2 linked regions of the Tsuneonella mangrovi genome follow. Each later gene encodes a partner of the first gene's protein in a complex. Links are inferred from orthologs where the notes say so. Each region holds a gene or a part of one and is shown in the gene's direction. Other genes may lie near its edges. The genes, in order: uvrB and CJO11_RS02805.

What was found.
Region 2: the proteins of uvrB (region 1) and CJO11_RS02805 are in contact, whole or in part, in a crystal structure (PDB 7EGT), measured with the Thermus thermophilus proteins. The link is inferred for Tsuneonella mangrovi from one-to-one orthologs. Residues at the interface, in WP_096411307.1 of Thermus thermophilus: Glu23, Leu25, Arg26, Asp27, Gly28, Glu29, Arg30, Phe31, Arg55, Glu326, Asp327, Phe328, Glu379, Ser382, Gln383, His398, Gly400, Arg401; in WP_096412145.1 of Thermus thermophilus: His654, Arg656, Phe657, Gln666, Asp668, Glu669, Lys680, Arg681, Leu682, Ser683, Lys685, Tyr686, Ala687.

What each region holds. Positions count from the first base shown.
Region 1 is NZ_CP022889.1:2,253,920-2,269,325, reverse strand. What follows is about bases 8,287-11,220. They hold uvrB (excinuclease ABC subunit UvrB), read left to right. Parts: upstream 8,287-8,630; coding sequence 8,631-10,811; downstream 10,812-11,220. Other genes in these bases: CJO11_RS10980 (S10 family peptidase), read left to right, coding at 10,979-11,220; CJO11_RS13305 (hypothetical protein), read right to left, coding at 8,287-8,524. Also shown: sodium/proline symporter PutP, read left to right, coding at 1-1,057; CJO11_RS11030 (extensin-like domain-containing protein), read left to right, coding at 1,132-1,767; CJO11_RS11025 (response regulator transcription factor), read right to left, coding at 1,781-2,392; CJO11_RS11020 (proteasome-type protease), read right to left, coding at 2,566-3,312; CJO11_RS11015 (transglutaminase family protein), read right to left, coding at 3,375-4,190; CJO11_RS11010 (alpha-E domain-containing protein), read right to left, coding at 4,203-5,147; CJO11_RS11005 (circularly permuted type 2 ATP-grasp protein), read right to left, coding at 5,164-6,591; CJO11_RS11000 (esterase/lipase family protein), read right to left, coding at 6,675-7,448; CJO11_RS10995 (DUF3617 domain-containing protein), read right to left, coding at 7,512-8,060; more of CJO11_RS13305, read right to left, coding at 8,135-8,286; more of CJO11_RS10980, read left to right, coding at 11,221-12,487; CJO11_RS10975 (hypothetical protein), read left to right, coding at 12,541-13,170; CJO11_RS10970 (protein-disulfide reductase DsbD family protein), read right to left, coding at 13,091-15,178; CJO11_RS10965 (FAD-dependent monooxygenase), read left to right, coding at 15,222-15,406. UniProt on the Escherichia coli protein: The UvrABC repair system catalyzes the recognition and processing of DNA lesions. A damage recognition complex composed of 2 UvrA and 2 UvrB subunits scans DNA for abnormalities.
Region 2 is NZ_CP022889.1:583,218-598,709, forward strand. The notes cover bases 1-3,020. They hold CJO11_RS02805 (ATP-dependent helicase), read left to right. Parts: upstream 1-367; coding sequence 368-2,674; downstream 2,675-3,020. Other genes in these bases: CJO11_RS02800 (hypothetical protein), read right to left, coding at 1-253; CJO11_RS02810 (OmpA family protein), read right to left, coding at 2,727-3,020. Also shown: more of CJO11_RS02810, read right to left, coding at 3,021-3,677; CJO11_RS02815 (LOG family protein), read right to left, coding at 3,942-4,817; CJO11_RS02825 (Ppx/GppA phosphatase family protein), read left to right, coding at 5,135-6,316; CJO11_RS02830 (RlmE family RNA methyltransferase), read left to right, coding at 6,313-6,978; CJO11_RS02835 (c-type cytochrome), read right to left, coding at 7,031-7,639; CJO11_RS02840 (prephenate dehydratase), read left to right, coding at 7,782-8,690; CJO11_RS02845 (hypothetical protein), read left to right, coding at 8,719-9,378; CJO11_RS02850 (DUF4350 domain-containing protein), read left to right, coding at 9,375-10,655; CJO11_RS02855 (AAA family ATPase), read left to right, coding at 10,652-11,614; CJO11_RS02860 (DUF58 domain-containing protein), read left to right, coding at 11,616-12,944; CJO11_RS02865 (stage II sporulation protein M), read left to right, coding at 12,941-14,005; CJO11_RS02870 (RDD family protein), read left to right, coding at 14,002-14,928; CJO11_RS02875 (hypothetical protein), read right to left, coding at 14,964-15,416. UniProt on the Escherichia coli protein: A helicase with DNA-dependent ATPase activity. Unwinds DNA duplexes with 3'-5' polarity. Translocates on single-stranded DNA with 3'-5' polarity. Initiates unwinding more efficiently from a nicked substrate than double-stranded DNA.

The sequences.
Region 1 (15,406 bases):
GCTGTTCTTCACGGTGTACACTGCAGCTGGTCTGGTCGGCGGCGGCAAGCTGTTCGAGACCGCATTCAGCGGGGCAATCCACATTTCGGGGATGACCGACTATTCGGCGGGGATCTGGATCACCGCGCTGGTGGTGCTGGCCTACACGATGATCGGCGGGTTCCTCGCGGTCAGCCTGACCGACTTCGTGCAAGGCGTGATCATGCTGCTCGCGCTGGTGCTGATGCCGCTGGTAGTGATCTTCGGCCCCGGCGGAGCCAACGGCGCAAGCATCGCCGCCGTGCCGCAGGACGGGTTCCTCAGCCTGACTTACGGGCTGACCGCGATCGGCTGGTTATCGGCGGTGACGTGGGGCCTCGGCTATTTCGGCCAGCCGCACATCATCGTGCGGTTCATGGCGGTCCGCTCGGTGCGCGAAGTGGCAACCGCGCGCAATTACGCGATGAGCTGGATGTTCGTGTGCCTGATGGGCGCGATCGGCGTGGGCATCGCGGGCCGGGCCTACATGGCGCGAAACGGGCTGGTGCTCGACGATCCGGAAACGATCTTCGTCGTGCTCGCCAACCTGCTGTTCACCCCGCTCATCACCGGGTTCCTCTACGCCGCGCTGCTGGCAGCGATCATGAGCACGATCAGCTCGCAACTGCTGGTGTCCTCCAGTTCGCTGGTCGAGGATTTCTACCGCCTGTTCCTGCGCAAGAACGCAAGCGAGCGCGAAGCGGTCAATATCGGGCGGCTGTGCGTCGCGCTGGTGGCGATGGCGGCGATCGCGATTGCGGGAAACCCGAACAGCGAAGTGCTTGGGCTCGTCGCTCATGCGTGGGCCGGGTTCGGCGCGGCATTCGGGCCGCTGATCGTGCTTTCGCTGACCTGGAAGCGAATGACCGGCGCGGGTGCCGTCGCCGGCCTTGCGACCGGCGCGCTGGTAGTGATCGCGTGGATCGCGCTAGGTTGGGATACCAGCTTCCTGGGCGGCGACGGCGTCTACGAAATCATCCCGGGTTTTGCCGCGTCGTGGCTGGCGATCTGGCTGATCAGTCGGCGAACTGCGCTCTAACCGGCGCATTAGGGCACTGTTAACCATAACCGGCGAGACTGTGCGCCATGCGCACGCGACTTGCCTTGCTGGCGATGACAGCCACCCTTGCCGGGTGCGGGAACCTGATTCCCGACAGCCGCGCGCCTGCCCGTCCTGCCCCGAGCGTCACCGGCAACTGGGCGCCGAGTTCGAACGAGCGGATGTGCCTCGCCAGCCTCGGACGCGATGGCACTGACTTCAACCCCGTGCCCGACAAATACTATGGCGCGGGGTGCTCGACGCTCGACAGCGTCACGCTTGCCTCGCTCCAGGGCGACGACCGGCGGTTCACGCTCGCCAACCTCGGCCCGGTCGCCTGCCCGCTGGCAGACACGCTTGCCGGTTGGGCGCGCTACGGGATCGATCGCGCCGCGCGGATCGAATTCGGCAGCCCGCTCGCCCGGATCGAGACTTTCGGCAGCTATTCGTGCCGCAACGTCGCCGGTTCTTCCCGGCGCTCGGCACATGCCCGCGCAGAGGCGATCGACGTATCCGCATTCGTGCTGGCAGACGGACGGCGGATCACGGTCGCCGGCGGCTGGAACGGGACTGAAAAGGAGCGCGAATTCCTGCGGGTGGTCCATGCCAGCGCGTGCAAGCGGTTCGGCACCGTGCTCGGCCCTGGCTACAACGCCGCGCACCACGATCACTTCCATGTCGAACTGGGCGGGGGCGGCTACTGTCGTTGAGGACCGCCGGGCGTCAGGTGCCCGTGTCCGGAACCTGCGCTTCGAGCCGCATGCGGACTGCCTCGGCCGAATGCGCTGCCCCGAGCTTGGTCATCATGTTCGCCCGGTGAATTTCCACTGTGCGCGGGCTGATGTCGAGTTCGCGGGCGATCGCCTTGTTGCTCGACCCTTGCGCCAGCCAGTCGAGCACCTCGCGCTCGCGGTTGGACAGGCTGGCGATCCGCTGGCGCGCATCGATCATCCTTCGGCGGGCCTCGGCATGTTCGCTCGATTCGCTGTCGATCCGCTCCAGCAGACCGGCGAAGCGCGATCCTTCGAGCGGAAGCGCGAGATATTCGAGAGCGCCGGCCTTGATTGCGGCAACGACCCGGTGAGTTTGCGGATCCTCGTGCATCGCGACGACGGGAAGCCAGATACCGGCCTCGGCGAGCTGCTCGATCAAGGCGGGGGCGCCTTCGGCATCGTCGCGCAGGAATATGGTCCCCCCTTGCGGCGGGTGGGCCAGCAGTTCGTCGATGTCGCCATAGACTTCCGCGTGGTGGCCAAGCCCGAACACGAGCCGGGCACATTCGGCGCGCATGCGGACATCGGGTTCGACGATATGAATGATCTGGCGTTGGGTCATGCCGCGCAGCATGGCGTCAGGACCGGTCTTGGTTAATTCGATCCATTTCCGGAATGGAGCAACAACAACTCTGATGTTCAGCGATTACCGTCGCAAAAATTCATCCGGAATGGAGTGGAATTACGGGCAATCCCGCATCCGCAATCGCGCGTAAGCGCTTGTCCTAAGGGATTTTACTTACCCTTGGCAAAGGTGAAATCGGGAAGCGCGTTGAACGCCTGCCGCAATGAATCGCCCCAACCAGCGGACACCATCTGGAAGTATTCGTCCTCTTGGGTGATGCGCTGTTCGTGACGCGGTGCATAGGCCTCGCGCTCGATCACCATCACGTCGAGCGGCATACCGACCGAGAGATTGGCCTTGAGCGTCGAATCGAAGCTGACCATCAGCAGCTTGACCGCATCCTCGAAGCTCATCGTGCGGTCGTACGCGCGGATCAGGATCGGGCGGCCGTACTTGGTCTCGCCGATCTGGAAGAATGGGGTGTCCCAGCTCGCCTCGATGAAGTTGCCTTCGGGATAGATCAGGAACAGGCGCGGTTCCATGCCCTTGATCTGGCCCGCGACGATCATCGTGGCAGTGAACCGGCCCTGCCCGTTCTGCCCGTTTACCTCCTGCCGATCCTCGATCGTCTCTTGCAACAGCCGCCCGATCTCGGTCGCCACCTGGAACATCGTCGGCGCATCGAACACTGAATTGCGCCGCTCGTCCGGGGTCTTGGTCCGCTCCTCGAGCTGGCTGATGACAGCCTGCGTGGTGGCAAGGTTGCCCGCCGTCATCACAGCTACGATCCGCTCGCCAGGCACTTCCCAGTGGACCAACTTGCGAAACACCGAGATGTTGTCGACACCCGAATTGGTGCGGGTGTCGCTCATCAGGACCAGGCCCTTGTCGAGCATCAATCCCACGCAATAGGTCATGAATTCGGCGCCTCCGGACCGTTTGTCGTTGTCAACTCAGCACGCACCGATCGTTGGCCGAGTCATTGCTCCACCTGCTGCCGTTCGACCGCCACGTCAACGTGCAAGCCTTCGCTCTCCGACCCGAAGCTGATCCCGGTGATCGGGGCTGCATCGCGATAGTCGCGCCCCGTTGCCACGCGGACGTATCGCGGATCGGGGCTGATCCCGTTGGAAATATCGAACCCGACCCATCCCAAACCATCTACGTGGGCCTCGGCCCAGGCGTGGGTCGCCTCCTGGTCGATGCGGTCGTTCATCATCAGGTAGCCGCTGACATAGCGCGCAGGTATCCCCAGCGAGCGCGCAGCACCGATAAAAATATGAGCATGGTCCTGGCACACACCGTGCCCGGCCTCGACCGCTTCTTCCGCGGTCGTGGCAACCCCTGTCCGCCCCGTCTCGTAGCGCACCTGTCGGTGGATCTCGCTCGACAACGCGTGGAGGAAATCGACGCTGCCATCGACCTCTCTCTCGAGTCCTCGCAGCATCGCTCTCAACTTTGGTCCCGGACGCGTCAGCCTCGTCTGCGACAGGAAGCTCCATAGCGGCAGGTGGCCCGCATGACGCCCGATCACACCGGCATGATCGTGGGTGTCGACCTTGCCGGTGCAGGTCACATGGACCTCGCTCGTTCCCGGCTCGACCGCCACCAGCGTCACGTGATTGTGATGCTGGTCCTCGTACTCGAGTTCGATATGCGCTTGTTCGAGCGTCATGTTCCAGTCGATGATTTCCTGCCCTTGCGTTTCCTTGGGGGTCAGGCGCAGGCGCTGGAGCGCATGGATCACCGGCTCCTTGAACCGGTAGCTGGTGGTATGACGGACGGAGAGGCGCATGGCTCGGGTCTCCTAATCCAGGAAGCGATAGTCTTGCGCGATCGCGTCTGCGATCTCGCCGTTGCGGAACATGAAGCCGGTCAGGAACTCATGCAGCCCTTCATCGAACACCTGGTCGATCGTCAGCTCGTCGAGCATCGCGGCGGACTGGCAAACCAGCTCGCTGCTGGTTCCATCGCTGCCATGCAGCCGCGCGAGCGTGGTCAGGCTCTCGCGCAGCAATGTGTGGCTGTAGGCGAGGCTCCGGGGGAAGCGCTGGTCGAGGATCAGGAACTCGACGATCCCGCGCGCATCGGCCTTGCCGGTGTTGAGCCAGCGGAACGCGCGATCACCCGAGACCGAGCGCAGCAACTGGTCCCATTGTCCGGCATCGAGGCTCGAACCCACGTAGCTCACCGAGGGAAGCAGCAGGTAATACTTCATGTCGAGGATGCGCGCGGTGCTGTCCGCCCGCTCCACGAAGGTACCCGCGCGCGCAAAATGGAAACCTGCATCGCGCAGCATCGAATTGCCGAACGCGCCGTGCGCCAGCGTTCCGACACCCTTGATCATCTTGACCACGTCGCCCACCGCGCTTTGCGTGACGGGCCGCGAGAGCGCCTCGTCGATCTTCATCCATCCTTCGTTGACCGCGGTCCACAGGTCGCTGCTGATCGCGGTCCGCACCGCGCGCGCATTCGTGCGCACTGTGCGCATCAACGCGTGGAGGCAGGCCGGATTGTCCTTGTCGCGCAGGATGTAATTCCACGCCTGCGTTCCTGTGTAGATGCCGTATTTCGCTTCGAATCCGGCGCCTTGCCCGAGCGTGGCAATCACCGAACGCCATTCGTCCTCGGCCGAGATGACATCGCGGGTCAGCGCCATTCGCAGCCCAGCGTCGAGCAGCCGCGCGGTATTCTCCACCCGCTCGAGATAGCGGAACATCCAGAACAACCCGTTGGCGGTCCGCCCTAACATGGTCGCATCCCCGCCATCAGTCTTTCAGCACCCAGGTATCCTTGGTGCCTCCGCCTTGCGACGAGTTGACCACCAACGATCCCTTTTTGAGCGCGACGCGGGTCAGCCCGCCGGGCACGATCTCGACGTTGTCGGGCGAGACCAGCACGAAGGGCCGCAAGTCCACGTGCCGCGGGGCAAGGCCCTTCCGGGTGAACACAGGGCAAGTCGAAAGCGCCAGCGTCGGCTGGGCAATGTAGTTCTGCGGATTGGCTTCCAGCTTGGCGCGGAACGTGCGGATTTCCTTCTTGCTGGCAGTCGGGCCGATAAGCATGCCGTAGCCGCCCGAACCATGGACTTCCTTGACCACCAGCTCTTCGAGGTTGTCGAGAACGTATTTCAGCGTTTCGCGATCGGCGCAGCGATAGGTCTCGACATTGGGCAGCAAGGGCTTCTCGCCGGTGTAAAACTCGACGATCTCGGGCATGAACGAATAGATCGCCTTGTCGTCGGCAATCCCGGTTCCCGGAGCGTTTGCGATGGTGATCCCGCCCGAGCGATAGACATCCATGATGCCGGGCACGCCCAACATACTGTCGGGATTGAACGACAGCGGATCGAGGAAATCGTCGTCGACCCGGCGATAAAGCACGTCAATCGGTTCGAACCCCCGCGTTGTGCGCATACAGACGCGCCCGCCAACCACTCGCAGATCGCCGCTCTCGACCAGCTCGGCACCCATCTGGTCGGCAAGGAATGCGTGTTCGTAATAGGCGCTGTTGTAGATCCCCGGCGTCAGCACCGCGACGGTCGGCTTGCCGGTCGTCGCAGAGGGCGCACACGCAGCGAGACTGCGCGCGAGCCGGCGCGGGTAGTCCGACACCGTGCTCACCGGAACCCGCGTGAACAGTTCGGGGAACATCGTCATCATCGTTTCGCGGTTCTCGAGCATGTACGAGACCCCGCTGGGGGTGCGCGCGTTGTCCTCCAGCACGAAGAAATCGTTCGGGCCGGTGCGCACCAGGTCGATGCCGACGATGTGGGTATAGACCCCGCCCGGCGGGGTGAAACCGACCATGTTGGATAGCCACGCGTCGTTATTGGCGAGCAGTCTCTCTGGCAGCCGGCCCGCGCGGATGATCTCTTGCCGATGGTAAAGGTCGTGGATGAAGGCGTTGAGCGCGCTCACCCGCTGTTCGATCCCGCGCGTCAGACGACGCCATTCGTTCGCGGTGATGATCCGCGGAACCATGTCGAACGGGATAAGCCGCTCTTCCGCGTCGTGCTCGCCATAGACATTGAAGGTAATCCCGGTGCGGCGGAATGAGGCTTCGGCCTCTTGGTCCTTGCGCTTCAGGAGATCGGCGGGCTGTTCGTCGAACCATCTGCAGTATTCGGCGTAGCCCGCTCGGACTGCGCCGGACGGATCGTGCATTTCATCGAACGTGTCGGCCGCGCCGCTCATCCATCTCCTTCCGGAAGAATCGGTTGCTCGAAGAGAAGGATAACGCGTTTTTGTGCAATTGCACAATCAATCGATTGTGCAGGTCAGGAGGGCTCAAGCTCCCGCAGGATCGCAGCGACAGCTTCCGGATCCCACGCAAAGCCGAGATGGGTGCAGCGTAGCGCCACTTCGCGGTCACGCTCGCCCGGCAGGCCGCGCGCCGCGCGCGGGTGGACGATACCGTCGCGCGGGCTCCACAGCGCAACCGTTTCGACCGGCGGCTTGGCGGCAAGGTCGGCCTGGACTGGCGGTTCCTCGACCCGGTGCCCGGCGACCAGGTGATAGGCGCGCCAGGCGTTGTTCGCCCGCGGATTGTATGAAAACGGCGACCCCATCGTAACGACCTTGGCCACCAGCTCGGGCCGCCGCTTGGCGAGTTCGCGCGCGAACAGTCCGCCAAGGCTCCAGCCGACGAGATAGACCGGCTCACCGGCGCGGGCCGCGAGGGATTCGAGCCGGCCTTCCAGCAGCGCGAGATTCTCCACGCTCGGACCGAGGTTGAACCCAAGCCCCCAGCGCTTGACGGTGTGCCCGGCGCGTTCGAGCTGGTGCGCGAGGTAGCGCATCCGGATCGGGTGAGTGGCGAAACCGGGCAGCAGCATGACCGTGCGCGGCGTTGCGGTTCGCGCGATCTCGGTGTGTCGGAATTGGCGGCGAATCGGCTCGGCCAGCGCCGACAACTCGCCCAGCATAAGCCGCCACGACGGCCCGCCGATGTCGCGCGGGGCCGGTTCGGCAGCCAGCTCCAGCCGGCGCAGGACTTCGGCGCGCGTTTCCGCGAGCTGCAAGTTCCGAAACCGTGAAGCCACTTCGCCCATCCGCTGCGCCTAATGACCGGTGCCATAAAAACGCAACAATTGTGCCGAAGTTTCATTTAGCTGTCATGAACACGCGCCGATGCGTTTGGAATCCATCTTCAATTCCATGTGCATTTCGCCGCCGGGAATCGCGGCGGCCTTCTGCGTCATGTCCATGTGCATCGAGGTGCTGGTGGTCGAGACCGTGCCGTCCATCTTCATCGCGGAGGTCATTCCCTGCTGTCCGGTGCAGGTCATCGCAGCGTCGAGCGCGTCGCCATTCACGTCGAACTTGTCGAAGGTGCATTTGAGCCCGCCCTCGCCTTCGCCAAGCTTGCGGACCATTTCCTCGAAGCCCTTATCGGCCTCTTCCTTGGTGAGGCAATAGGTCTCTCCCTGGCCAACCACGTTGCGCATCCGCTGCTTCATCATGTCGGCCCGCTGCGGCGGCAGGCCCGGCACCGAGAAGTCGATCAGCTCGACGCTGGTTTCGTATTTGCCCGGCTGGGGCTTCGCCAGCTTGCCCGCTTCGGCCATGACCTGCTCGGGTGTTTTCGGTTGCTTGGGCTCGCTGTTGCAGGCCGAGAGGGCAAACGCCGCAACAAGCGGCAGGGCGGCAGCGATCAGGCGCATTGGCAGGTATCCCCCTTCCGGCAATGATGTCTGCTAGCTAACGCCCGACCTGCACGAAGCCAAGACCGGACCTCTCAACCGCCGTCTTTCGTTCGGGACCTGGATCGCCGAGCTGGTGCGCGAAAATGAGGCATCTGGTCACCATGTCGAGCACGCAGTTGCCCACGCCACTCGTGCCAGTCCCCACCACTTCTTGGCTCACGGCTGAAATGGCTGCGCTCCGCTCTGCTATATACGTTTTCACGGGAGCTAGGCCGGTAGTAGAAGTATCCGTCGCTTCCCCAATACCCGTCGTAGATCGGGCCGTAATAGCCGTCGTAATAGCCGTAATAGGATTGCGGCCCATATCCATTGTAATCAGTGCTGTAGGCATAGCCCAGGCCGCTTCCATAACCGTTCGCGCAACCAGCGAGGGTCAGCGATGCACATCCGGCGGCAAATGCAAAAAGAACGGGACGCTTCATTTCAGTCGCTCCTGAATCCCGTCCGTACGCAGCTTGAACGCTCGACGGGGCCGTTCGATCCGGCAAGCGCTTGCCGCCCGCCATTGGTTCGCCCATATCATGGGACATGGCCGAGCTTGTGATCCGCAGGGGACTGGAAGAGCCCGACACTTCATCTGCTTTCACGCCGCACAAGCCCGCGCGGCCGGAAAAGTCGATGCCGGGCAAGCGGTTCGAACTGGTGAGCGACTACCAGCCCGCTGGCGACCAGCCGACCGCAATCGCGGAGCTGGTCGGCGCGGCGCAGGATGGCGAACAAACCCAGGTGCTGCTCGGGGTTACCGGCAGCGGCAAGACCTTCACGATGGCCAAGGTGATCGAGGAACTGCAGCGCCCCGCGCTGGTGCTCGCGCCGAACAAGATCCTCGCCGCGCAGCTCTACGGCGAATTCAAGAGCTTCTTCCCCAGCAACGCGGTCGAGTATTTCGTCAGCTACTACGACTACTACCAGCCAGAGGCCTACGTCCCCCGGTCTGACACCTATATCGAGAAGGAAAGCTCGGTGAACGAAGCGATCGACCGGATGCGCCATTCGGCCACCCGCGCGCTGCTCGAACGCGACGACGTTATCATCGTCGCCTCGGTTTCGTGCCTCTACGGCATCGGCTCGGTCGAAACCTATTCGGCGATGATCTTCGACATCAAGACCGGCGAAACGGTCGACCAGCGCGAGCTCATCCGCAAGCTCGTCGCGCTGCAATACAAGCGCAACGATGCCGCGTTCCAGCGCGGCACCTTCCGGGTGCGCGGCGACAACCTCGAGATTTTCCCCAGCCACTATGAAGACATGGCCTGGCGGATCAGCTTCTTCGGCGACGAGATCGAGGAAATCAGCGAATTCGACCCGCTTACGGGCAGCAAGGGGGCCAGTCTCGACAAGGTGCGGGTCTACGCCAATTCGCACTACGTCACGCCCGGCCCAACGATGAAACAGGCGATGGAGGCGATCAAGTTCGAGCTGGCGCACCGGCTCGAGGAGCTGCAGGCCGAGGGCCGCCTGCTCGAGGCGCAGCGGCTCGAACAGCGCACCAATTTCGACCTCGAGATGATTGCCGCGACCGGTTCCTGCGCGGGGATCGAGAACTATTCGCGCTTCCTCACCGGTCGACTGCCGGGCGAGCCACCGCCGACGCTGTTCGAATACCTGCCCGAAAACGCGCTGCTGTTCGTCGACGAAAGCCACCAGACGGTGCCGCAGATCGGCGCAATGGCGCGCGGGGACCATCGCCGCAAGCTGACGCTCGCCGAATACGGATTCCGCTTGCCGAGCTGCATCGACAACCGCCCGCTGCGGTTCAACGAGTGGGACGCGATGCGCCCGCAAACATTTGCCGTCTCGGCCACCCCGGGGAGCTGGGAGATGGAACAAACAGGCGGGGTGTTCGCCGAGCAGGTTATCCGCCCGACCGGCCTGATCGATCCGCCGGTCGAGATTCGCCCGGTCGAGGACCAGGTGCAGGATTGCATCGAGGAATGCCGCAAGACCGCGCAGGCGGGCTATCGCACGCTCGTCACCACACTGACCAAGCGCATGGCCGAGGACCTCACCGAGTTCATGCACGAGGCGGGGCTGCGTGTGCGCTACATGCACTCCGACGTCGAGACGCTCGAGCGCATCGAGCTTATCCGTGACCTGCGCCTGGGCGTCTACGATGTTCTGGTCGGGATCAACCTGTTGCGCGAAGGGCTCGACATTCCCGAGTGCGGGCTCGTGTGCATCCTCGATGCCGACAAGGAAGGCTTCCTGCGCTCGGAAACCTCGCTGATCCAGACCATCGGGCGTGCCGCGCGCAACGTCGATTCCAAGGTCATCCTCTATGCCGACCGCATCACCGGCAGCATGGAACGCGCAATGGCCGAAACCGAGCGGCGGCGCGAAAAGCAGCAGGCGTACAACGAGGAACACGGGATCACCCCGCAAACGATCAAGCGCCAGATCGCCGACATCGTCGCGCACACCGCGAGCAAGGACGGCGTCACCGTCGATACCGGCGACGAGGAACGCAACAACCTCGTCGGGCACAACCTCCGCGCCTACATAGAGGACCTCGAAAAGCGGATGCGCGCCGCCGCCGCCGACCTCGAATTCGAGGAAGCCGGCCGCCTGCGCGACGAGATTCGCCGGCTCGAGAACGAAGAACTCGGACTGGAGGACAAGAAGGCCCCCATCGTCGGCCGCGCGACCGAGGGTCGCCCCGGCACCCGCAAGATGCGCTACGGCAAGTCGCAGCGGAAGTGGGGCCGCTGACCCACGAGTCAATCACGAATCGCCTGACGGCAGGCAATCGACCGACTGCCTCTTCCCTTCGACCAGCAGCATGCGCGGCCGCCAGTTCCCCTTGTCCCAGCATCCCAATTGGGTAGTTTCTCGCGCAACCGGTCAACGAGGAGCCGGTTTGAACAGGGGTTTTCGATATGAGGCGCTTTCTCGCCGTTTGCCTGGCCGCGCTGCTGGGCCTGGGCATCACCGTTCCGCACGCCATGGCGCAAGATGCTGCGAAGGACAAAGCGAGCGAGAAGTCCGATGCCAAGGAGACCCAGTTCAAGCCGTTCCCCGCGCCCAAATCGATCACCCAGTCCACTACGGTCGGTGGACGCAAGATCACATATACCGCCACGGTCGGCGCGATCCCTGTCAAGGACGACAAGGGCAAGACCATCGGCGAAGTGGTCTATACCGCCTACACCGTGCCCGGTGCCGCCCCGGCATCGCGACCCGTGACTTTCGCATTCAACGGCGGGCCGGGTGCATCTTCGGTATATCTCAACCTCGGCGCTATCGGACCCAAACGGATCCCGTTCGGCGCAAAGGGCGACAGTCCGTCTGACCCGCCGGTGCTACAGGACAACCCGGGAACCTGGATCGACTTCACGGACCTCGTGTTTATCGATCCGATCGGCACCGGGTTCTCGCGTAGCGAGACCGATCCGGAGACCGCCAAGAAGGCCTTCTTCACCGCCAACAGCGACATCCATTACCTCAGCCGCGTGGTCTACGACTGGCTGCTGCGCAACAAGCGGATGACGAGCCCCAAGTACCTCGTTGGCGAAAGCTATGGCGGTTACCGCGTGCCGCGCCTCGCCTATTACCTCGAAACGCAAGTCGGCGTGGGGATCAGCGGGATGACGATGGTTTCGCCCTATCTCGATCCGCCCGCGATCGGGGAGGAGGATGCACTTTCGCCGCTGCCGTGGATGATCAACCTGCCGTCGATGGCGGCGGGCCACTTCGAACGCGAAGGCAAGCCACTCAACGATTCCACCATGGGACCGGTCGAACAGTATGTCCGCAGCCAGTTCGTCACCGATTTCCTCGCCGGGCCGAAAGACAAGGCGGCGACCGATCGCCTGTCGGCCAAAGTTGCGGAACTGACCGGACTCGATCCGACACTTGTGCGCAAACTCAACGGGAGGGTCGATATCGACACGTACCTGCGCGAGATTCGCCGCAGCCAGGGGCTGATCGGATCGGTCTACGATTCGAACTACACCTCGTTCGACCCGTTCCCGGCGAGCGCCTATCCCGAATACAGCGATCCGCTACTGGTCACGATTATCGGACCGACGACTTCCGCCATGGTCGATTTCGTGACCCGGCAAGTCGGCTGGGACGTCGATGCGCCGTATAACGCGCTGTCCTACAAGGTCGGTTCGCAATGGGACAGCGATCATTCGGATACGCCGGTGAGCGACTTGCGCCGCGCGATTGCCGCTGACCCGAAGATGACGGTCAACATCGTCCATGGTTGGGATGACCTGTCGTGCCCCTACTACGGGTCGATGCTGATCCTCGCACAGATGCCCGATTTCGGGGTCAAGAACCGGGTCAAGCTGTTCATGTATCCCGGCGGGCACATGTTCTATTCGCGCAGCGAAAACCACGAACCGCTGCGGCGCGACATCATGGCCAGTTATCGGGGCTAAACGGGGTAGCAGGCAATTTACCCGCCCGCGCGGCGGTGCCATAGCGCGCGCAGATGGATCGCAAATCTGCTCTCGCCATTGCTGTCATTGCCGGGGCCGTCGCCCTCGCCGGGTGCCGCCCTTCGGCCACCGACCACTACGTCGAGCGAGTCGATCTCGATGGGAAAGCGCAAGGTCCGCACGTGCTCAAGGCCGTGCCCGACGTCACCGGGGCGGTATGGGCCGAAAGCAAGGAGCGGGGTCGGCTGGTCTATGGCCAACCGGGCAAGGCACCGCTGGTTGCGCTTGCCTGCACCGGCAAGGCTGCCGATCGTTCAATCGAGTTGACCCGCTTCGCCGAAACCGACCCGGATGCGAAGGCGATGATGGCATTGATCGGCAACGGCCATGTCGAGCGGTTTCCGATCGATACGCACGACAACGGGCGCGGCTGGCTGTGGCAGGGTGCCTACCCCGCGCTCGATCCCGCGCTCGACGTGCTGACCGGTTCGCACAAGGTCGAACTGACGATCCCCGGCGCGAGCACGGTGGTACTCAATCCCAGCACCATGCCCGGCCAGCTGATCGAATGGTGCCGCCGACAAGCGACCGACGATGGCGATGCTAGTCAGCCGGAGCTGAAGTATTCGCCGGAGAGCGGCTCGATCCCGGTGCCGAAATCCGAGCCGACCCCGCCAGTGTGACCAGCATCCCCGGGGTCAGCACTTGCGGCAGCACCTCGGCATCCTTGCCCGGGGCATACCACAGGTAGAGCGGCACCCCGGCGGCTCCGTGTGCGGTCAGGAAGCGGGTGATTTCCGGATCGCGCCGGGTCCAGTCACCGACCAGCGCGACCACGCCTGCCTTGTTGAATGCATCGCGGGTTTCCTCGCGCTCGATCGCGACGCTCTCGTTGACCTTGCAGGTCAGGCACCAGTCGGCGGTGAACCACACGAACACCGGCTTGCCTTGGGCGCGCGCAGTCTGGAGCGCGATTTCGGAAAAGGGCTTGGCAGGTATGATCTCGCCGACCGCAGATGGCTCGGGTGGAGCGCCTCTTGGAAGGCCGACTACCATTCCAATTGCGACGAGCGTGGCAATCGCTGCAACACCACCGATCGACTTTCCCTTTCGCTGCGATACGCCGATCGCCGCAAGCGCGCCCAGCAGGATCGGCAAGGCCAGAACGGCGTAAGCCAGCCCCTTCATACCCGTGAGCCGCCAGACGAGCCAGACCAGCGCCAGCGCGGTCAGGCCCATCGGCACAGCCATCGCCTTGCGGAACGTCTCCATCCACTTGCCCGGTTTGGGCAGCATCCGGCGCAGTGGTGGAACGAAACCGAGCAGCAGGAACGGCAAGGCAAGGCCAAGGCCAAGAGCCGCAAACAGCAGCATCGCCTCCGCCGTTGGCAGCAGCAGTGCTGCGCCCATCGCGGCAGCCATGAACGGACCGGTGCACGGGGTCGCAACGAATGCCGCGAGCAGCCCGGTTGCAAACGCGCCTGCCTGCTCCCCGCCACGCGAGATCGACAGCGATGGTAGTTCGTAGAGTCCGGCAAAGTTGGCGGTGATCGCCACCGCCAGCACCAGCAGCGCGACGACCACGCCGGGCTCCTGCAACTGGAACGCCCAGCCCACGCTTTCGCCCGCCGCCCGCAGGCCCAGCATCAACGCGCCCAGCGCCAGCGTCGCCAGCAACACGCCTGCTGTGTAGGCGATCCCGTCGGCGCGAGCCTGCGCATCGCTTTCGCCGGCGCGCGCAAGGCTCAATGCCTTGAGGCTCAGGATCGGGAACACGCACGGCATCACGTTGAGGATCAGCCCACCAGCCAGCGCCGCCAGCAGCAGGATCCACAACGGGCCGGTCGCAGCGGGCGCAGTATCGGGGGTCAGTACTTCGCCGCCAGCCGGGACAACACCGGGCGAGGCGGTGAAGCGCACCCCGTTGCCGTCGCCAAGCGAGAGGATCCCGCTCACCTTGTCCGGCTTGGCGACGGTCTGGGCGAGAGGGATTTCCGCCACCAGCGCGTTGCCGTCTCGCCGGAATAGCTGCGGCGCGGCATAAGCCACCAGGTCGCGCTGGTCGGTGAATACGTGCGGATCGGGCAGCGGCAGGCTCGCAGGCAGCGGCAAGGCGATCCGCAGCGCCTTGTCGCCGATCATAAAAGTTCCGCCCTGGTCGAGCTCAGCCGGGATTGTCGCCAGCCATTTGGGATAGTCCGCCGAAGCGACGGTCACTTGCGGCAGGCGCAGCGAAAATGTCCGCTCCTCCGGCACGCAAATCGAATCGGTACACGCGAGCCAGTGCGCCTCGAGCCCGATCTGCGCGCCTTCGACCTTCGCCCCCGGCGGCGGCACAAGATCGACAAGGACCGCATACGGGCCTTCGTAGACGTGGTTCATCAGTCCGCCGATTTCGAGCTGCTGCGGCACCGGATACTGCGGCACGCCTGTTGTCCAGCCGGGCGGCAGCTTCCAGTCGAGCTGCATCCCGTAGCCGGCATCGCCCGGATTCGACCAATATCCGTGCCAGCCATCCTCCGGTACGAAGTGGAGCACCATGTGCACCGGCCCGCCGGGTTGCGACGACGCGGCACCGAGGTCGGCCTCGATATGGTTGGGGTGCGGGACCGCTTGCGCGCGCGAAACGCCGGGCTGGACGAGCGCAAGCACCGCGCTCAGCAGCACAAAAAACGCAAGCAGGCGGGGCATTGTCCTTGCGCGCATCGCGCGACCCGCTCTAGGGCGCTGGGTCATGGACGACAAGCGCGACCTGCTGATCCTTGGCGGCGGCCTGGTGGGCATGACCCTCGCGCTGGCAGCTGCGCGCAAGGGCTTTTCGAGCCATGTGGTCGACCGCGCAGATCCCGCTTCGCTGACCGCCGACAGCTTCGACGGGCGCGCCAGCGCGATTTCCACCGCGAGCTGGAACCTGTTCAC
Region 2 (15,492 bases), 1.7 Mb from region 1 along the record:
CCGGCTCGCCGGGCCAGTAACCCAGCGGCCTGGTGCCCTTGCCTGTCGCGGCATACCGGTTGATGCACGCGCTCTGCTGATCGCTCTTGCAGATCGGCAGCTTCGCCGGGAGAGGCGCGGTGTCGGTGGCGGGCAATTGCTGAACGACCGGATCGCTTACGAACTGGACGTTGTCCGCCCCGCTGTCCGCCATTGCCGCAGCCGGGATAGCCAATGCAACAACACCGATGGTGGCAATAAGGGTACGGTTCATGGGTTCGTCTCCATATTTGTCCCTGTTGCCCACTTTCAACGTGCGACCCGGTGCAAGAGTTCCCCACGCGACCTTGCACGCCCACGCCATGTTCCCTAGTTGTTCACCGCCCCGATGAGCGAAAACCTGCCCCTCTACCCCGGCGGTCCGGAAACCGCGCTGCCAGCCTATGCCGCGCGATTGAATGCGCCCCAGCAAGAGGCGGTGCTGACAACCGAAGGGCCGGTCTTGATGCTTGCAGGAGCGGGCACCGGCAAGACCGCCGCGCTCACCGCTCGCCTCGCACACCTGATTGCCATGCGCCGGGCCTGGCCGAGCGAGATCCTGTGCGTGACCTTCACCAACAAGGCAGCGCGCGAAATGCGCGAGCGGGTCGGCGGGCATATCGGCGAAGCGGTGGAAGGGATGCCTTGGCTCGGCACGTTCCACTCGATCGGCGCGAAGATGCTGCGCCGCCATGCCGAACTGGTGGGCCTGCAGTCGAACTACACGATCATCGATACCGACGATCAGTTGCGACTGCTCAAGGCGCTGATCAACGAGCATGGGCTGGATGAAAAGCGTTGGCCCGCGCGCCAGCTCGCTGGACTGATCGACCGCTGGAAGAACCGCGGGCTCAACCCCGGCGATCTCGATGCAGTGGAGAACGAAGCGTATGCCAACGGGCGCGGGCAACAGTTCTACATGCTCTACCAGGAGCGGTTGAAGGCGCTCAACGCGTGCGACTTCGGCGACCTGCTGCTGCACATGCTCAACATCCTGCGGCGCGAACCCGAGGTGTTGGCGATGTACCAGCAGCGCTTCAAATACATCCTCGTCGACGAATACCAGGACACCAACCAGGTCCAGTACCTGTGGCTGCGGCTGCTCGCGCAGGAGCGCAAGAACATCTGCGTTGTTGGTGACGACGACCAGTCGATCTATTCGTGGCGCGGCGCTGAAGTCGCCAACATCCTGCGCTTCGAGAAGGATTTTCCCGGCGCGAAGGTGATCCGGCTGGAGCAGAACTATCGCTCCACCCCGCACATCCTCGCCGCCGCTTCGGGCCTCATCGGCGAGAACAGCCGGCGGCTGGGTAAGGAACTGTGGACCGAGGCGGGCGGCGGCGACAAGGTCCGCGTGATCGGCGTGTGGGATGCGCCCGAGGAAGCGCGCCGGGTCGGCGAGGAAATCGAGCGCCTCGAACGCGAAGGCCTGCCGCTCGACAGGATCGCGATCCTCGTGCGGGCGCAATACCAGACGCGCGAGTTCGAAGACCGGTTCATCCAGATCGGCCTCAGCTATCGCATCGTCGGCGGATTCCGGTTCTACGAGCGCGCCGAAATCCGTGATGCGCTGGCCTACCTGCGGGTGATCGCCCAGCCGCAGGACGACTTGGCGTTCGAGCGGATCTACAACCAGCCAAAGCGCGGCCTCGGCGCGAAGACGCTAGAGGCGATGCATCGCCATGCACGGGCCAGCGGCCTGCCGCTCGCCGCGGCTTCGCTCCAGCTGGCCGACAGCGACGAGCTTCCCAAGCGCGCCAGCGGCACGATCGCGCGGCTCATGAGCCAGTTCCTCCACTGGCGCGAGTTGGCCGAACAGGTCGCTCCATCCGAATTGCTGCGGACAGTGCTCGACGAAAGCGGCTACGATGCGATGCTCAAGGCGGACAAGACTGCAGAAAGCGCCGGACGGGCGGAGAACCTGTCAGAACTTGCCCGTGCGATGGAGGAATACGAGACGCTCGGCGACTTCCTCGAACACGTCGCGCTGGTGATGGACAACGACCGCGCCGACGACGGCGAGAAAGTCACCATCATGACGATGCACGCCGCCAAGGGGCTCGAATTCGACCAGGTGTTCCTGCCGGGATGGGAGGAAGGCGTGTTTCCCAGCCAGCGCGCGCTCGACGAAGGCGGGCTCGCGAGCCTCGAGGAAGAACGGCGCCTGGCCTATGTCGCGATCACCCGCGCGCGGCGGCACTGCACGATACTCCACGCGGCAAACCGGCGAATCTACGGCCAGTGGACCAGCAGCATCCCCAGCCGTTTCGTCGGCGAATTGCCCCCTGACCACATTACCGAAGAATCGACTCTCACCGGCGGGGCTTCGCTATGGCGCGCCGGGCTGAGCGAGCACGACGATCCGTTTGCGCACGTCTCGTCCAATCGCCCCGACCGCTCGCGCATTCGCGGGCCCGGTTGGCAGCGCGCGCTCACGACAGGATACGACGCTGCGCCCAAACGGGTGAAGGAAACCACCCGGTCCGCTGCCAGCTTCGCCGCCAAGCCGCGCACCGACATCGCGATCGGCACCCGCGTGTTCCACGACAAGTTCGGATATGGAACTGTCACCGACCAGGAAGGCAACAAGCTCGAAATCGAGTTCGAACAGGCCGGCACCAAGCGGGTGATCGACAGTTTCGTCAGCGTCGCGTGAAGCGGCTGTAGGCTAGGGGCGGCTCCGTCTGGGAACCGCCCCAGCTCATCGATTACTGCTGCTGCGCCCCGTCAGATGACTGCATCCCGTCTACGCTCTTGCTGACGAGGATATTGACCGAAACGCGGCGGTTCTGCGCCTTGCCGGCAGCGGTGCTGTTATCCGCCAGCGGATCGGACTCGGCCATCCCGGTCGGGGTCAGCATCCGCCAGGGCTTCCAGCCGCAGTGCTGCTGCAGATAGTTGACCACACGTCCAGCGCGGCGTTCGCTGAGGATCTGGTTGTAGTCCTCGCTGCCCACCGAATCGGTGTAGCCAACCACCAGCAACAGCGCGCCGTTCATGCCGTCGGCCTCCGAGGCTGCCGCGCACAGGTCGCTCTCCGCCTTGGGTGAAAGGTTCCACTTGCCGGTATCGAAGAACACGTTGGTGGTGTCCTTGATGTTGTACTTGTCGATGTCGGCCATCCGCCCACGCAGCGATTCGGCCAGCGCGGCGTTCCTGCTGATCCCGGCCTTGTTTTCGCCGATCGCCTGATCCTGTTGGCCGAAGCGGGCAGCCGTACCGGTGTGGATCATGGTCGCCGTCTTGAGATCCTTGGCCTTCAGCTTGACCTCGCTCGCGATGAGACCGTTGTTCCACTGAACCGTCTTGATCGCGACCGGCAGCCCGCTGAGCAGGGATTCCGATCCGAGCGACTGCTTGCTGATCCCGAGGAAACCGCCGCTGGCTTTCACCTCGGTCGCCTGACTGATCAGCACAGTGGTCTTGGTCCCGTTTACCTGCGTGACTTCCATCTTGTCGCCAAGGCGATCGGAGATGAAGCCATCGACCTCCGGTCCTTCGGGCATCCCGGACAGGTCGGCCGGTGTCGTGCCATGCACGGTTGCAACTACATCACTCGGCTGCTGGTCTTGCTGCTGGGCCGATGCACTCAACGGCATCGACACCGCGGCTGCGGCACACAACAAGGCAACTCCGGTCGGTTTGAAAATGACACTCATCAAGCTACTCCTTCGAATTGCGCGAGCTGGCCCTGCGTTTTCGCAGTCAATCTTGCCTTCGCCGCCATTGCGGCGAGCATGTCTGCCAGAACCCCTTGTCTCGCGGAAATTGGTTTGCGGCATAAATGTCGCTCCCGGCCATCGGTTCCCTTGCCGTCCGCAACAAAATTTCCTCGCCCTTGATCTTGCACGGCAATTTATCCGGACTTTTTGCTCGGGCGGGCTATTATTCCGACGAACTGCAACCGGCCCGCAGTGGCGCTCCTACAACTTGTAGAACGCTGCAATATGCCCCCAGGCCTCGTCCGCATTTTCGCACCAGCGGAACAGGTTGAGATCCGCTTTGTTGATGGTGCCTTCTTCAGCCAATGCATCGAAATCGACCACTCGGCTCCAGAAGTCCTTGCCGAACAGCAGGATCGGGATCGGCTTCATCTTACCGGTCTGGATCAGCGTCAACAGCTCGAGGAATTCGTCGAGCGTTCCGAACCCACCGGGGAAGACCGCCACAGCCTTGGCGCGCAGCAGGAAATGCATCTTGCGCAGCGCAAAATAGTGGAACTGGAAGCTGAGGTACGGCGTCACATAGGGGTTAGGTGCCTGTTCGTGCGGGAGCACGATATTGAGGCCGATCGATTCCGAACCGGCGTCGCTCGCACCTTTGTTGGCCGCTTCCATGATCGAAGGGCCCCCGCCCGAGCAGATCACGAACTGGCGCTTGCCCTCCTGGATGATTGCCTTGTCGCTAACCAGCTTCGCAAGGTCGTAGGCGACCTGGTAGTACTTGGCCTTCTCCGCCAGCCGCTCGGCCACCGCGCGATTTTCATCCGTCGCGGAAGCGAGCAGTTCGTCGACTTTGTCGGGCGCCGGGATCCGGGCAGAGCCATACATGACGAGGGTGGAGCCGACGCCCGCTTCCTCCAGCAACATCTCAGGCTTGAGCAGTTCGAGCTGGAAACGCACCGGGCGCAGCTCTTCGCGCAGCAGGAAGTCGGTGTCGCGAAAAGCCAGCCGGTAGGCCGGATGGCGGGTTTGCGGAGTGTCGGGCGTGCCCTTGTCGGTGAATGCCGCTTCCTGTTCGGCGCGGTAGAATCGGCGACCCTTCAGGTCGCGCTCTGGATGTTCGTTTTCATCAGTCATCCCCGCGCGATAGTCGTGCGTCGGACGCTGGGCAAGTTTCTGCAAACGGCGAGGAAGCTGGATGCCCCGTGAGGATTCGAACCTCAATTGACGGAGTCAGAGTCCGTAGTCTTACCATTAGACGACGGGGCATCGGCGCGCTTTGCCGGGATGCTCCTCGGCGCGCGAGAGGGCGCACTTAGTTGGACGACCCGGTCAGGTCAAGGCCACCGAACACCGATCTATTGCCGACGCTCAAATCGAACGCTAGCATTGGCGCCAGGTGCCCGTAGCCAAACCGATTTGTCTGGCGAGGGTGTTATTGGAAAGAACGCGCAATGGCGGACATGTCTCCGCCGGACAACAACAGAAGGGCTGCTCGAAGAAGGGGCAAAAGGTCCGGCAAAGTAGCCGATTTTCGCTACAAACGCCCCTCTCAGCCAGACAGCAGCGCCAGCGGCGAACAGCCGAAGCGGCGCGACGGGAAGACAAGCGAGACCGCCCGCCCGGAAGGACCCGCGGTCGGCGCATTGCCGGGCCATCGTCACGGACCACACCCCCGGCAAGCCTACGCGGCGCTCGATCTCGGAACCAACAATTGCCGGTTGCTGATCGCGCGACCATCGGGCGAGAATTTCACGGTGATCGACGCGTTCAGCCGCGTCGTCCGCCTGGGTGAAGGGCTCGCCACCAACGGTCGCCTGAGCGACGAAGCAATGGATCGTGCGGTCGGGGCGCTCGGCGTTTGCGCCGACAAGCTGCGCCGTCGCAACGTCTTCCTCGCCCGCTCGGTCGCGACCGAAGCCTGTCGGCGCGCGTCCAATGGGGAAGAATTCATCGAGCGCGTCCGCCGTGAGACCGGGATCGCGCTCGACATCATTTCCGCACAGGAAGAGGCGCGGCTGGCAGTACTCGGCTGCCACGTTCTGCTCGAAAGCGGCACTGGCCCTGCCCTCATCTTCGATATCGGCGGCGGTTCGACCGAACTGGTGTTGGTCGAACAGACCCAGACAGTCCCCGAAATCGTCGACTGGGTCAGCGTGCCGTGGGGCGTCGTCTCGCTAACCGATACGGTCGGCCGCGTCGAAGGCGACGAGGCTGCGCGAAACGACCGATACGCCGAGATGCGACGGGTCGTGCTGGAAAGCTTTGCGCCGTTCGCGGAGCGGATCACCGACTATGCACAACAGGGCGCAGAAATTCGCCTGCTCGGCACCAGCGGCACGGTGACCACCCTCGCCAGCCTGCATCTCGAATTGCCGCACTACGACCGTCGCGCAGTCGACGGCCTGATCGTCGAATCGAAATCGATGCGTGAGATCTCCGCGCGACTCTCCACCATGTCGCGAGACGATCGCAGCGCGCTGCCGTGCATCGGCCCCGACCGGTCGGAACTGGTGGTGGCGGGATGTGCGATTCTCGAATCGATCCTCGATATCTGGTCCGCAGACCGGCTCGGCGTGGCCGATCGCGGCATTCGCGAAGGCATCCTTCGCTCGCTTATGGCAAGCAACGCATGAGCCGCTCGGGCCGCAACCCCGACAAGCGGGTACGAACTGCACGGGGGCGTACGGCATCTTCGAACCGCTGGCTCGAACGCCAGCTCAACGATCCTTATGTCAAGCAGGCCAAGGCCGAAGGGTATCGCAGCCGCGCGGCCTACAAGCTGATCGAGCTCGACGAAAAATATCGCCTGCTCAAGGGCGCCAAGCGGGTCGTCGACCTGGGCATTGCGCCCGGCGGCTGGAGCCAGGTCGTGCGCAAGCAGGTGCCGCAAGCCGCAGTCGTCGGGATCGACCTGCTCGAAACCGAGCCGCTCGAAGGCGTCACGATCCTGCAAATGGATTTCATGGCCGATGAAGCCCCTGCCGCGCTCGAGAGCGCGCTGGGCGGGCAAGCAGACCTCGTACTGTCGGACATGGCCGCCAACACCGTTGGCCACAAGCAGACCGATCACTTGCGCACGATGGGCCTCGTCGAGGCCGCTGCATGGTTCGCGGTGGAGAACCTTGCGCCCGGTGGCGCGTTTGTCGCCAAAGTGCTGGCAGGCGGCACCGATGCCGACCTGCTGGCCTTGCTCAAGAAGCACTTCCGCACCGTCAAGCACGCCAAGCCACCCGCGAGCCGCAAAGGCTCGAGCGAGTGGTATGTCATCGCGCAAGGGTTCAAGGGCGCCGACTGACGGCGCCCCTCACCTGACAGAGCTAAAGGCAGCCGACTTGCACCGGCTCCGCTTACTTTGCTGCAGCAGCAGCTGCCGGGGCGGCGGCGTCCGACGCGCCATCGGCCGGAGCGGCTGCGGCGGTCTTGACCGCGGGCAGCGGCGGACCACCGCCGAGCGAACGCAGGTAGAGGATGATATCGGCGCGATCTTGCGCATTCGACAGTCCTGCGAAGCCCATCTTGGTACCCGAGGCGAACGCCCGCGGGCTGGTCAGCCAAGCGTCAAGGTTCTCGTAGGTCCAGTTGCCGCCGTGACCCGAAAGTGCGCTGGAGAACGAGAACCCGTTCTTTCCTTCGCCGATCGGTGCGCCGACGGTTCCGTAGAGGTTCGGGCCCTGCTTCACGCCTTCGCCCTGGTTGAAGGTGTGGCACGTTCCGCAACGGCCCGCAGCGTCCTTCTCGCCCTTGGCAGCATCGCCGGTGGCCAGCAATTCGGCCAGGCTCGGCCCCTTGGGCGCAGTGCTGCCTTCCTCGACCACGCCCTCGATGGGATAGCCCATGTGGTGCGGCCGGTGGACCCTGTCGGCCAGAAAGTACTTGGCGCTGATGCTTGAAAGGCCGAGTGCGACGATTCCGGAGAACAGAACCCAGCCAGCGGCGGTATTGAAACGGTCGTCCATGCGTGCAGTAATCCCGCGATTTCTCAAAAGTGGCAATCGGAAGGCAAGAAACCCGCGGCTGCTCTAATGGGGCGTTTGCGCAGGCGCAAGTGCGCAAAGCCCTTGCCGCCCGATTGACGCACAGCTACGCGCCGCAACGCCGATGGATAGCTTCCCCGCCCCCGCCCGCGACATGGTCGCGAAGATGCGCGCCGCCGCCGAGGCCGAGCCTGCGCGCGCGGTTGCCTACCAGGGCTCGCCTGGAGCCAATTCGCACCGCGCGGCAATCGAAATGGTGCCGGGCTGCCTGCCGTTGCCGTGTTTCTCGTTCGCCGACGCCATCGATGCAGTGAAGGCCGGTCGCGCGGGCGCCGCGGCGATTCCGGTCGAGAACAGCCAGCACGGACGGGTTGCCGATATCCACTTCCTGCTTCCCGAAAGCGGCCTGTCGATTGTTGGCGAGCACTTCCTGCGCATCAATCATGCGCTGATGGCCGCACCGAACGAAGGCGGGACACACGGCCCGTTCGAATTCGCGCTGAGCCACCCGCAAGCGCTCGGCCAGAGCCGTCATTTCCTCAAGGAGCGGGGAATCAAGCCGCAAGCGCACTCGGACACCGCCGGCGCTGCCGCCTACGTCGCTGAAATGGCCGATCCGCGCCTTTCGGCCATCGCACCGCCATTGGCGGCCGAACTCTACGGCCTCGATATCGTCGAGAACGACGTCGAAGATGCTGCCGACAACACCACCCGGTTCCTGCTGCTCGCGCGCGATCCGCTACCACCCGAAACGATCGCCGGACGCGCCGCAATCACGACCTTCGTGTTCGAAGTGAAAAACATCCCTGCCGCGCTCTACAAGGCACTCGGCGGATTTGCGACCAACGGCGTCAACATGACCAAGCTGGAAAGCTACCAGGTCGGTGCCAGCTTTGCCGCGTCGATGTTCTATTCCGACATCCTCGGTGCCCCGGGCGATCCCGCGGTCGATCGCGCGCTCGAGGAGCTCGCGTTCCATTCGAAAGAGCTGCGGATGCTCGGGACTTATCCGCAAGCACGCGAACGCGGCTAATTCAGGCACTTGCGCGCATCTGCACTGCGTGTCACCACTGCTCACCGTGACGACAGGCGCGGGGGAATTGGCGAAGGCCGCCGATGCGTGGGATGCGACCCGCGCAGACCAGTCGATCCAGTTCGCTCCGCTCAAGGCACCTCCAGCGCCTGAGGAACCCGCATGGCTGAAGGCGCTGTTCGATTGGCTGGGCGAACTATTCCGACCGGTCGGCAGGGCATTGGGCGAATCATGGCCGGTCCTCAAATGGGTCCTGCTGGCGATTGCCATTATCGCGATCGGGTACCTGATCTGGCGCCTTGTCGCGCCGATGCTCGGGTGGACTCCCGAAAAGCGGGAAGAGGAGGACGAGGAAACCTGGGCGCCGGATCACAGCGTGGCGATCGCCTTGCTCGAAGATGCCGACCGGCTCGCATCCGAAGGCCGGTTCGATGCGGCGACTCACCTGCTCCTGCAGCGTAGTGTCGGACACATTGCCGACGTTCGTCCCGACCTGGTCGACCCGTCGACAACCGCGCGCGAACTGGCTGGCCTCGCAGCACTGCCCGATGGCGCGCGGAACGCATTTTCCACGATTGCATCACGCGTGGAACGCAGCCTGTTCGCGCTATCCCCGCTCGACCAGAACGACTGGAGCGCCGCGCGGGCAGCTTATTCGGAGTTTGCCCTCGCGAGGATCGGCCGTTGAGCAGCGCCCGCCGTTCCCCATTCAGCGCGAAGGTCGTGCTTGGCCTGCTGTTGTGCGGCTCGCTCGCCTTCCTCGCGACGCTCTATTTCATTGGCACCGGCCGGACCGGATCAAGCACTGGCGAAGCCCATGCCGCGTCGCGCGGACTCAACGGGTATGCGGCGCTCTACACAATGCTCGAAAAACAGGGCTACGCCGTCTCGCAATCGCGCGACCGGGCTGGCCTGAGAAGCAAGGGTCTGTTGATCTTGACTCCGTCGCTACAAGCCGAACCGGATGAGATTTCGCAGGCAATCGCCAACCGCCGCTACATCGGGCCGACACTGCTGATCGTTCCCAAGTGGTTCGCGTTCGCGCCGCCTGCGACTTACAAGGACAAGAAAAGCGGCTGGGTCCTCTTGGCCGGTGCGACCACGCCCGAGTGGCTGGAAAAGCTCGGCGACGACTTGTCGCTCAAGGCGAAGCTCGGCGAAGTTGCAAAGGGCAAGTCGCAATGGTCAGGCCTGGGGCGGTCGGGTTCGCTGCCGAAGCCGACAAGCGTCCAGGAACTGACCGGTGGGAACTTGATCGAGCTGGTCAAGGACTCGGCGGGCAGGATGCTGGTCGGGTATGACAACGACAACGGGTGCTACCCAGTCCTCGACGAAGCGGCGGATGTCACCGACGACAATGCCGATAAATGCGACGGTGACCGCTGGAACCTGACAATCGTGGTCGAGCCCGACCTGATGAACAACTATGGCCTCGAAGACCGCAACCGGGCGATGCTGGCCGCGAAAATTGTCGAACTGACCCGCGAAAAGCAGGATATCCCGATCGTGTTCGACCTTTCGCTTGCGGGGCTCGGAGGGGCCAAGAACCTGCTGACTCTAGCAGTCACGCCGCCGTTCCTTGCCGCTACCCTGTGCCTTTTGATCGCGATGATCGCGATTGGGTGGCGCGCGTTCCTGCGGTTCGGGCCGCCGCTGGCGGAAGGCCGAGCAAACGCCTTTGGCAAGCGGCAGCTGGTAGCCAATTCGGCCGGGTTCCTCGTGCGTAGTCGGCGGCTGCGCCTGCTGACCGCACCCTTCGCAGCGTTGGTCGCCAGACGGCTGGCAAACGCCTTGGGCCTGCGCGGCGCGGAACCGGCTGCAATCGACGCGGCGCTGGCCCGGCGGGCACCCGATTCACCGCCGTATTCACAACTGGCCGAGCAGCTCAGGCAAGCGCGCGGTCCATCCGAAATCCTGCGTGCAGCGCACGCGCTCAAGTCGCTCGAAGGGACGATTACGCCATGACCATGACCCTCGATGAGGTTCGCACCCTCGCCGCATCGATCCGCGCCGAAGTCGGCAAGGCGATCGTCGGACAGGACGAAATTGTCGAGCACCTGCTCGTCGCCCTGCTGGCCGAAGGACACGTGCTGCTCGAAGGGCCGCCGGGGACCGCGAAGACCTTCCTCGCGCAATGTTTTGCAAGTTCGCTCGGGCTCGACTTCGGTCGGATCCAGTTCACACCGGACCTGTTGCCAGGGGACATCCTCGGCTCGAACTTGTTCAACTTCCAGACCAGCCAGTTCACTCTCACCCGCGGGCCGATCTTCTGCGACCTGCTGCTGGCCGACGAGATCAACCGTACGCCGCCCAAGACCCAGGCCGCACTGCTCGAAGCGATGCAGGAACGGCGGGTGACGCTCGACGGCGAAACGCATTCGCTGCCCGATCACTTCATGGTCGTCGCCACGCAGAACCCGATCGAGAACCAGGGCGTCTATCCCTTGCCCGAAGCACAGCTCGACCGGTTCCTGTTCAAGCTGCTGGTGCCCTACCCATCCAACGAAGAGGAAGCGGCGATCGTCGCCCGCTTCGGCCAGCGCCAAGGCACCCCGCGCGCCGCCGACTTCGGGATCGGCGCAGTGACCGATCGCGAGAAGCTTGCTTTTGCAGCCGGTGCGCTCGGGCAAGTGACGGTAGCGCAGGAGATCGTCGATTATGTCGTGCGGCTGATCCGCGCGACGCGCGAAAATTCGGAGATATCCAGCGGCGCATCCCCCCGTGCGGCGGTCCAGCTCGCCAACGCAGCCCGGGCGCGGGCCGCGCTCGAAGGGCGCAACTACGTGATCCCCGACGACGTCAAGGCGCTCGCCACAGCCGTGTTGCGCCATCGCCTGGTGCTCAGCCCCGCCGCCGAAATCGAAGGCCGCGATATCGAGAGCCTCGTCGCCCAGCTGGTCGAAGCGACCGAGGCACCGCGTTGACGTGAGGTTTCCGCTCGTCCCCACTGCCCGCGCCGTCTGGATCGCTGCACTCGCTGCGCCGGTCGCGCTGGTCGTGGCGGCGGCACTTCCCGGTGCGTGGATGGCGGCCCCCGCCGCCGGGCTGACGCTTTTGCTTCTCGTTGCCCTCGACGGGCTGGTGGCGGGGCGGCTGGTCGACTGGCGGATCGCAGCGCCGCAGGACTGCGAAGTCGGCGAGCCTTTGCAGGTGGCTGTGCTCGCCGAAATTGCCGGCAAGGTCGGCAATGGTACGGTCGATGCCGCATTGCAGTTCGACCCGCGGCTGGCGCCGGAAGGCCGCGCCATACTCGCACTTGCGCCGCTGGTCGACGATGCGAGTTGGTCGGGCACCGCTGGCCTGCAACCCGTACGACGCGGTACTGCGGCATTGGAGCGTGTGTGGCTGCGCTGGACCGGGCCGCTCGGGCTCGGCGCGCGGCAGGTTTCACACCAGCTCGAGGATGAAGTCCGCGTGTGGCCCGACCTCGCACCCGTCCGTAGCCCCGCGCTCCAGCATTTCCTGCGCGATGCGCAATTCGGCCTGATCGCGCGGCGAATTCGCGGCGAAGGCACCCAGTTTGAAGCGCTCAGCGAATACGAACCGGGGATGGATCGCCGCCGGATCGACTGGAAGGCGAGTGCGCGCCACACCCGGCTCTATGCCCGCGAGAACGAAAGCGAGCGCAACAACCAGATCGTGTTCGCGTTCGACTGCGGACAGGCGATGTGCGAACCGGTCGACGGCCTGCCGCGGATCGACCGCGCCGTGTCCGCAGCGCTCACCGCCGCCTACGTCGCACTCAAGGGCGGCGACAGGGTCTCGTTGTTCGGCTTTGCCGCGCGGCCCGAAGTGGCAACCCCGTTCTACGGCGATTCGCGCCAGTTCCATCGGTTGCAGACCGCGGCTGCGGGGCTCGACTACCATGCCGAGGAACCGAACTTCACGCTGGCGCTGGCGACCCTTTCGGCCCGGCTCAAGCGACGCAGCATGATCGTGGTTTTCTCTGACTTCACCGATCCGACCGGCGCCGAACTGATGATCGAAAGCCTGGGAAGACTGGTCGACAAGCACCTGATCCTTTTCGTGACCATCGCCGATAGCGAGCTGGCCGAGCTCGAAGCGGTCGATCCCGACAGCCTCGAAGCGCTGGCCACCGCCGTCACCGCCGATTCGCTCTCTCGCCAGCGCGCGCTCGTGCTCCAGCGGCTACGGCAGATGGGCATCGACGTGATCGAGGCCCCGTGGGACACCATCGGCTATCGGCTGATCGACGCCTATCTTGCGATCAAGCGCGCAGGAGCGATCGGATGAAGGCACCGATCCTTTCCGGCCTGTTCGCCAAGAAGGCGCTTGCCCCTCCCCCCGACATCGAGGCGGCGGCGCTGCGTTCGGATCGCTTCCGTCTCGCTCGGCAGGGCGATTGGGAACGACTCGAACAGATCGTCCGGACAATGGAAAGCGGACGCTTGCGGCGCCTTTCGGACGAAGACGTAGTCGAACTGCCGACGCTCTACCGGACTGCGGCATCGAGCCTGTCGGTCGCGCGCGAAACGTCGCTCGACGCGGCCACGCTGGCCTACCTCGAATCGCTGGTCCAGCGGGCGTGGTTCCAGGTTTATGGGCCGCGTCAGGGCTTCTTCCGCTGGCTCGGCGGGTTCCTCGGCGGCGGCCTGAGCGCGGCGGTGCGGGAGATCTGGCTCGAAATCCTCATCGCGCTAGCGGTCATGGTGGCCGGCGCCATCGCAGGTTGGCTGCTGGTCAGCGGCAACCAGGACTGGTTCTATTCGCTGGTACCGAGCGGCCTGACGGGCGACCGCGTCCCCGGTGCCTCGCGCGAAGCGCTCCTGAAATCGCTCGATACGGTCAAGGGCCCCTCGGGTCTTTCGTTCTTCGCCGCCTACCTGTTCCAGAACAATGCCAGCGTTTCGATCCTCGCATTCGCGCTCGGTTTTGCGTTCGGCGTCCCGACGTTGATGATTCTGCTCAAAGAAATGGCCACGCTCGGGGCGATGGTGTGGCTGTTCGCCAGCAAGGGACTAACCCTGCAGTTCGTCGCGTGGCTTTCGGTTCACGGCACGACCGAGCTGTTTGCGATCCTGCTCGCCGGTGCGGCCGGGCTGCACGTCGGGCGATCGATGGCGTTTCCCGGCGACCGTTCCATCCTTGCGGCAACGGCGGAAAGCGGTCGCCGCGCAGCGATCGTGATGGCCGGAGTGGTGATGATGCTGATCGTTGCCGCAATTCTCGAATCTTTCGTCCGGCAGCTGGTCGGTTCGACGCTTGACCGTTTCCTCATCGGCGGTTCGATGCTGGCGCTGTGGTGCACCTATTTCTTCGCCTTCCGACGCGATCCGACGGGGGACTACCAATGACAGCCGCGAGCATCCGCTTTACCCGAGACCCCAAGCGCGAGCGGATCTGCGTGACCCCCGAAGGGATCGCCCTGACATTCGTGGTCGCCACTCGCTCGGCGCGCCTCGGGGCGTTGCTGATCGACTACATGATCCTGCTGTTCGGCTCGATTTTCATTTCGATCGCGATGGGCATGATCCTGGGCGGGATCGGTTCGCTGGTCGATGCCAAGCCGGCGGGTGCGGCAGAGTTCGTTGTCGCGCTGTGGGTGATCCTGTGGTTCGTCGCGTGGAATGGCTATTTCATGATATTCGAGCTGTCCGCACGCGGTGCGACTCCCGGTAAGCGCCTGACAGGCATCCGCGTCGCTGCGCGCCCTGCGAGCGATCACGAGGGCAGCGCCCGGTTGACCGCAGAGGCCGTGATCGCGCGCAACCTGCTGCGCGATATCGAGCTGTTCCTGCCGCTTATCCTGGTCATGAGCGCACCCTCGGGTGCGGGCGGCCCTGCCGGACTAGCCGCAACTGCCTGGTTCCTGGTGTTTGCGTTCTTCCCGTTCTTCAACCGCGATGCCCTGCGCGCGGGCGACCTGATCGCGGGCACATGGGTCGTCGAAGCGCCGCGCACAAAACTGGCCGACGCATTGTCGGTGGAAGGAGCCGCCAAGGGAGCGAGCAGTGTTACCGGGGCGACCTACCAGTTTGGCGATGCCGAGCTCTCGATCTACGGCGAGTACGAGCTACAGACACTCGAACGCATGCTGCGCGATGGGCAGCAGGAGGCGCTGGAGGCGGTTCATACCGCCATCTGCACCAAGATCGGCTGGTCGCCCGGAGCGGGTGACGAACGCGCGTTCCTTGAAGCATTCTATGCCCAGCTTCGCGCCAAGCTGGAGGGCGATATGCGCTTCGGAAAGCGCAAGGCGGACAAGTTCAGCGCCTGAACCCGTCCGCCTTCATATCCGAGAGATTCGGCGGATTACTTGGCCTTCCACTTCATGACCCGGAACAGCATATCGCCGGCCGCATGCCGATATTCGGAGCGCTTGGCCGAACCTGCCTGCATGTCCTGCACGGTCATCTTCATGTAATCCTGATAGGCCTTAGCCCGCGCCTTCCCTTCATCGTTGTCGACGAAGTGCGGGAACCATGTGATCAGGTAGACGTCGGGTTCACCTTCGCGCGGGTACTGGTTGACCCAGATCTGATAGCCGTCGATCCAACCCTGCGATTTCGCGAAGTCCTGAGACTTGCGGTACTGGTCCGCGAGGTAGGTGGCATATTCGAGGCTGTGGCCGTCGTCGACCTTGATCATGCTCATTTCGACATAGTCGCCGGGCTCGACAGGCCATGCGTCCTGGGCATTGGCTGCTTGCGGGGCGACAAATGCCAGGGTGGCACCGGCAATCGCGGCGAGAGCGAACTTCTTCATCGGGTTTCTCCTCACACGTCCGGCGGCGGCAGGATTGCTGCCGTCGGTTACTTGTGCAGAGGCACGGGCGACCCGT